Regions from separate parts of the Lysinibacillus sp. RS11 genome, predicted to be linked through region 1. Evidence: a T-box and tRNA genes for the amino acid it is inferred to sense, from the RefSeq annotation. Region 1 holds a T-box; the other holds one or more tRNA genes.
What was found. The T-box of region 1 lies ahead of proS (proline--tRNA ligase). A T-box ahead of a tRNA ligase gene usually reads a tRNA of that ligase, here a tRNA-Pro.
Positions count from the first base shown of each region.

Region 1 (3,402 bases):
TAATTGAGGTAGCGTATCAATATGTGTATGAGCATTTGCATCACGGAATTGGCGCGCTTTGTCAAATAAACGAGTTTGCATCGTTGTTAGTTCTTCTTCAATTGCAGAAACAATGTTGTTAAGATCAATTGCTTGTTTCTCATCTTCATCGCGTGCTTTTAACATGGCTTGATTGTTTTCTAAGTCACGAGGTCCTAATTCAATTCGAACCGGTACACCTTTTAACTCCCATTCATTAAATTTGAAGCCTGGTGATTGGTCGGTGTCATCAAGACGTACTCGAATTCCCTTCTTCTTAAGGACTGCATAAATGTCATCTAGTTTCTCCATAATTTCAGGGGTCTTTTTCCATGGACCTACAGGTATTAAGACAACTTGGGTTGGTGCGATTCGTGGCGGTAAAATAAGCCCCTGCTCATCACCGTGAACCATAATTACTGAACCTATTAAACGTGTGGAAGTCCCCCAAGATGTTGTGTGTACATATTCATGCTGATTGGCTTTATTTAAATATTTTATATCAAAGGCTTCAGCAAATTTTGTCCCTAAATAATGAGAGGTACCGGCTTGTACGGCCTTCCCATTTTTCATCATTGCTTCGATAGAATAAGTATCTACAGCCCCTGCAAAACGCTCTGAAGGTGTTTTTTGTCCATCATAGACAGGGATTGCCAGCAACTCCTCTACAACTTCCTTATAGATAGTTAACATTTGCATTGTTTCTTGACGCGCATCTTCTTCATCAACATGCGCTGTATGGCCCTCTTGCCACAAAAATTCAGATGTTCGAATGAACGGAAGTGTTTTTTTCTCCCAACGAAAGACATTTGCCCATTGATTAATCAAGACAGGTAAATCACGGTAACTTTTGATCCAATTTGAATAAAGGTGTCCAATCATCGTTTCAGATGTCGGACGAAGCGCTAAACGTTCTTCTAATTTCTCACCTGCTGCCTCCGTTACCCAAGGAAGCTCAGGTGAGAAACCTTCGATATGATCCTTTTCTTTTTGGAAGAAGGATTCAGGAATTAACATAGGGAAATAAGCGTTGCGGTGACCTGACTCTTTAAAACGACGATCCATTTCTTCCTGAATATGTTCCCAAATTTCATAGCCGTCTGGTTTAAATGCGATACAGCCACGAACTGGTGTATAATCCATTAAATCGGCCTTTTGGATTGTCTCAATGTACCATTTTGAAAAATCATTTTGTTGTGTTGTCATATTCTCTCCTCCATTTCTGTAACTTTACTTACTGAAAAAATAAAAAGCACAAAGCTGTCCTCCAAATAAGGACGTCTTTGTGCCAAATAAACGTGGTACCACCTTGAATTTAGTTTTAAGAAAAATCTTAAAACCCTCTAACGTTTTGTAACGAAAACGACTCGGTTATGTTTGCATAACATCTCCGTGGTAGGTTTCAGATAAGAAGCGGTGATATAGCTCTCAGCCATTGCTATATTTTCTGTTTCACATTTCTTACTTACTTGGCCACATCATCGATTGATATTTCATATAACTTTAGCAAAACTGTTAAATAATATCAATTATTTTTCGGGAAATATCAGAAAATTATTTCTATTGCTTGTAAACAGAATTGCTTTTAACTAATTCATAAATATTTCAAAGCATTCTTAATTAACAAAAAAGGGTTCCACAACAATAAAAAATGAGTGTCAAATACATCTGCAATTTGACACTCATTTTAATTGACATTTTCTGTATTCGCGATAGCAAGTGGATCCAGTGAAAGAAAAATAGCGTTCTATTTTATTGCTAATCTTAGAGTTATTCCACAAAGTGGTTTATCACCAAAGTTAGGGTGATGAGCCACAAAATACTCATGACTGGAATAATGCTCCCTTCGAATGCTTACTTCATCATGAAGACTTATTTTTTAACTTCCATAATAGAAAGAGAATCAAGATAACAACAATGCTTACATATTTCCACTTAGAATCAATTTGCATAAAACCATATATTGCGCCTGCTTCAATAATAAGTGAAGGGATTTTCCCTAACGTACTAGCAACTGTAAATATACCAAGTGAAACTTTTGAAAATGCACTTCCTAACGTTATAACACCAGATGGAGTAAATGGGAGAATTCTTAAGCATAAAATAACCCAAAATGCATTAAATCCCTCAAGCTGCTTTAATTTTAAAATAACAGGATGTTGGGTATCTGTATGTCTCCATTTCTTTAACCCTTTTCGATATAAAATAAAGCTAATGAATGCGCCTAACCCCTCACCAATAATAGAAACGATTAAGCCATTATATAGACCAAAAATTGTTAGGTTTCCTGCTGTAATAAATACACTTGGTAATATACCTATAATGCTCACTAATATATTAATGAATAAACTTAAAAAGACTGCAAACAGACCAGCCTGTTCTAATAATTGAAAAAAAGTTTCTTGCATAGTATATCTCTTTCTTATTTTTATATTAATCATAAAATAAAATTACAACATAAACAAATCTGGTTGATTTCTAATTAGTGACTATGACAAAAAAATCATCCATGTCAAAATTGACTATTTAAAATCTATAAATATTATTGAATCAGTTATTTTATCACGCGTGTTGATTATCTAATTTCTTCCAATAAAAAATGAACAAAAGAGAGATTCTCAGTGTGAAATGTTAGTTACGACACAAACAATTACGAAATGAGGAATCTCTCTTGAACAAGAATAACACGATTTTTACGCTCATTCAAAACTTACTTTCAGAAGCAGAATGGCAATCAATCTTAAATTTCAAACAAAATCTCTATCATTCACAGGTTTCACATGCCTGTTTCTTTGTTTTGGCCAGACACTGGAAAGACGAATTAGGGAGAAAGAAATCCTAAATTTTCATTGGGACATAAACTATTCAACAACTGTAAAATTTTGCTTAATAAATATGTTTGTTATTTTATCTTAATAATCTATGAACACTTAGAGGATCTTGTCCAAAACTAAAGACAAGATCCTCCGTATTACCTACATACAACTATCTACAATCAACTGAGTAAAATCCTCTACGGGTAATGGCTTACTGAAGTAATAGCCTTGGACGAATTCACAGCCATACTCACGCAGCACGTTTAATTCTGCTTCTTCTTCGACCCCTTCAGCTACTACTTGAAGATTTAAGGCATGCGCTAGAGAAATCATGGCTGAAATCATGGCAATTCCTGATTTTTCAGGCACAATATCTTGGACAAATGCACGATCTATTTTTAAGACATCGACCGGGAATGTCTTTAAATAATTTAGCGACGAATAGCCAGTTCCGAAATCATCTATTGAAATTGTAATACCAAGTGCTCTTAATTGGTTAATTGTATTGAGCAAGTCTTCCGTATAGTCCAGCATACTCATTTCTGTAATTTCAATTTCTAAAAAGTGC
Region 1 covers NZ_CP168124.1:2,407,297-2,410,698, reverse strand. Annotated here, with positions in the region: gene proS (proline--tRNA ligase) at 1-1,224, opposite strand, end outside; T-box leader at 1,289-1,509, opposite strand; gene AB9L17_RS12295 (TVP38/TMEM64 family protein) at 1,881-2,426, opposite strand; gene AB9L17_RS12290 (sensor domain-containing protein) at 2,994-3,402, opposite strand, start outside.

Region 2 (3,402 bases), 2.3 Mb from region 1:
CGGATTAGCTCCCTCTCGCGAGTTGGCAACCGTTTGTATCGTCCATTGTAGCACGTGTGTAGCCCAGGTCATAAGGGGCATGATGATTTGACGTCATCCCCACCTTCCTCCGGTTTGTCACCGGCAGTCACCTTAGAGTGCCCAACTAAATGATGGCAACTAAGATCAAGGGTTGCGCTCGTTGCGGGACTTAACCCAACATCTCACGACACGAGCTGACGACAACCATGCACCACCTGTCACCGTTGTCCCCGAAGGGAAAACCATATCTCTACAGTGGTCAACGGGATGTCAAGACCTGGTAAGGTTCTTCGCGTTGCTTCGAATTAAACCACATGCTCCACCGCTTGTGCGGGCCCCCGTCAATTCCTTTGAGTTTCAGTCTTGCGACCGTACTCCCCAGGCGGAGTGCTTAATGCGTTAGCTGCAGCACTAAGGGGCGGAAACCCCCTAACACTTAGCACTCATCGTTTACGGCGTGGACTACCAGGGTATCTAATCCTGTTTGCTCCCCACGCTTTCGCGCCTCAGCGTCAGTTACAGACCAGAAAGTCGCCTTCGCCACTGGTGTTCCTCCAAATCTCTACGCATTTCACCGCTACACTTGGAATTCCACTTTCCTCTTCTGCACTCAAGTCCCCCAGTTTCCAATGACCCTCCACGGTTGAGCCGTGGGCTTTCACATCAGACTTAAAGGACCGCCTGCGCGCGCTTTACGCCCAATAATTCCGGACAACGCTTGCCACCTACGTATTACCGCGGCTGCTGGCACGTAGTTAGCCGTGGCTTTCTAATAAGGTACCGTCAAGGTACAGCCAGTTACTACTGTACTTGTTCTTCCCTTACAACAGAGTTTTACGATCCGAAAACCTTCTTCACTCACGCGGCGTTGCTCCATCAGGCTTTCGCCCATTGTGGAAGATTCCCTACTGCTGCCTCCCGTAGGAGTCTGGGCCGTGTCTCAGTCCCAGTGTGGCCGATCACCCTCTCAGGTCGGCTACGCATCGTCGCCTTGGTGAGCCGTTACCTCACCAACTAGCTAATGCGCCGCGGGCCCATCTTATAGCGACAGCCGAAACCGTCTTTCAGTATTTCACCATGAAGTAAAATAGATTATTCGGTATTAGCCCCGGTTTCCCGGAGTTATCCCAAACTATAAGGTAGGTTGCCCACGTGTTACTCACCCGTCCGCCGCTAACATCAAAGGAGCAAGCTCCTTCTCTGTCCGCTCGACTTGCATGTATTAGGCACGCCGCCAGCGTTCGTCCTGAGCCAGGATCAAACTCTCCATAAAAAGAAATTTGATTAGCTCAAATTGTTTTGCTGGCATCATGTTTGATGTCCAAAATTTTGTTTCGTTCACTAACTCAAGGTTAGCTACTAAAAACTTTATTGATTACGTTTTGCTTGTTCAGTTTTCAAGGTTCATTTATTTTAATTGGTGGAGCCTAGCGGGATCGAACCGCTGACCTCCTGCGTGCAAGGCAGGCGCTCTCCCAGCTGAGCTAAGGCCCCAAAATTTAAGAAAAAATGGTCGGAATGACAGGATTCGAACCTACGACCCCTTGGTCCCAAACCAAGTGCTCTACCAAGCTGAGCTACATTCCGTTTGTTTTATTGGCGCGCCCGGCAGGAGTCGAACCCACAACCTTCTGATCCGTAGTCAGACGCTCTATCCAATTGAGCTACGGGCGCTAATTATAAAAATAAAATGGTGCCGAGGGCCGGAATCGAACCGGCACGGTAGTCACCTACCGCAGGATTTTAAGTCCTGTGCGTCTGCCAGTTCCGCCACCCCGGCACATTTGGAGCGGAAGACGAGGTTCGAACTCGCGACCCCCACCTTGGCAAGGTGGTGTTCTACCACTGAACTACTTCCGCATGTGCATAAGATTTATTTATCCTGGCAATTATGAAATTCTAAAAATGGTGCGGGTGAAGGGAGTCGAACCCCCACGCCTTGCGGCGCTAGATCCTAAGTCTAGTGCGTCTGCCAATTCCGCCACACCCGCATATTTTGTTGGCAATTAAATGGTGAGCCATGAAGGACTCGAACCTTCGACCCTCTGATTAAAAGTCAGATGCTCTACCAACTGAGCTAATGGCTCAAAACTATGGTGCCGGCGATAGGAGTCGAACCCACGACCTACTGATTACAAGTCAGTTGCTCTACCAACTGAGCTACACCGGCAAATGGTGGAGGATGACGGGCTCGAACCGCCGACCCCCTGCTTGTAAGGCAGGTGCTCTCCCAGCTGAGCTAATCCTCCTGGGTATAATGCCTAGCGACGTCCTACTCTCACAGGGGGAAGCCCCCAACTACCATCGGCGCTAAAGAGCTTAACTTCCGTGTTCGGTATGGGAACGGGTGTGACCTCTTTGCCATCATCACTAGACTATTTTAAAGACAAGATTTATTATAACACATTTTGTTATAATTGCAAGCTTTTTTTAAAAAACTTTCTTGTTCTTTCAAAACTGGATAAACGTGCATTGAATGTTTCAAACATTTTGGTTAAGTCCTCGATCGATTAGTATTCGTCAGCTCCATGTGTCACCACACTTCCACCTCGAACCTATCTACCTCATCGTCTTTGAGGGATCTTACTTACTTGCGTAATGGGAAATCTCATCTTGAGGGGGGCTTCATGCTTAGATGCTTTCAGCACTTATCCCGTCCACACATAGCTACCCAGCGATGCCTTTGGCAAGACAACTGGTACACCAGCGGTGTGTCCATCCCGGTCCTCTCGTACTAAGGACAGCTCCTCTCAAATTTCCTACGCCCACGACGGATAGGGACCGAACTGTCTCACGACGTTCTGAACCCAGCTCGCGTACCGCTTTAATGGGCGAACAGCCCAACCCTTGGGACCGACTACAGCCCCAGGATGCGATGAGCCGACATCGAGGTGCCAAACCTCCCCGTCGATGTGGACTCTTGGGGGAGATAAGCCTGTTATCCCCGGGGTAGCTTTTATCCGTTGAGCGATGGCCCTTCCATGCGGAACCACCGGATCACTAAGCCCGTCTTTCGACCCTGCTCGACTTGTAGGTCTCGCAGTCAAGCTCCCTTGTGCCTTTACACTCTACGAATGATTTCCAACCATTCTGAGGGAACCTTTGGGCGCCTCCGTTACCTTTTAGGAGGCGACCGCCCCAGTCAAACTGTCCGCCTGACACTGTCTCCTGCCCCGCTAAGGGGCATGGGTTAGAATTTCAATACAACCAGGGTAGTATCCCACCGACGCCTCCTTCGAAGCTGGCGCTCCGAGATCTCTGGCTCCTACCTATCCTGTACAAGTTGTACCAAAATTCAATATCAGGCTACAGTAAAGCTCCACGGGGTCTTTCCGTCCTGTCGCGGGTAACCTGCATCTTCACAGGTACTATAATTTCACC
Region 2 covers NZ_CP168124.1:106,887-110,288, reverse strand. Annotated here, with positions in the region: rRNA gene AB9L17_RS00670 (16S ribosomal RNA) at 1-1,294, opposite strand, end outside; tRNA gene AB9L17_RS00665 (tRNA-Ala) at 1,440-1,515, opposite strand; tRNA gene AB9L17_RS00660 (tRNA-Pro) at 1,532-1,608, opposite strand; tRNA gene AB9L17_RS00655 (tRNA-Arg) at 1,619-1,695, opposite strand; tRNA gene AB9L17_RS00650 (tRNA-Leu) at 1,713-1,801, opposite strand; tRNA gene AB9L17_RS00645 (tRNA-Gly) at 1,807-1,881, opposite strand; tRNA gene AB9L17_RS00640 (tRNA-Leu) at 1,928-2,012, opposite strand; tRNA gene AB9L17_RS00635 (tRNA-Lys) at 2,033-2,108, opposite strand; tRNA gene AB9L17_RS00630 (tRNA-Thr) at 2,116-2,191, opposite strand; tRNA gene AB9L17_RS00625 (tRNA-Val) at 2,195-2,270, opposite strand; rRNA gene rrf (5S ribosomal RNA) at 2,281-2,396, opposite strand; rRNA gene AB9L17_RS00615 (23S ribosomal RNA) at 2,512-3,402, opposite strand, start outside.
Region 2: it encodes a tRNA-Pro, which carries the amino acid that the T-box ahead of proS (proline--tRNA ligase) is inferred to sense. The anticodon was not compared.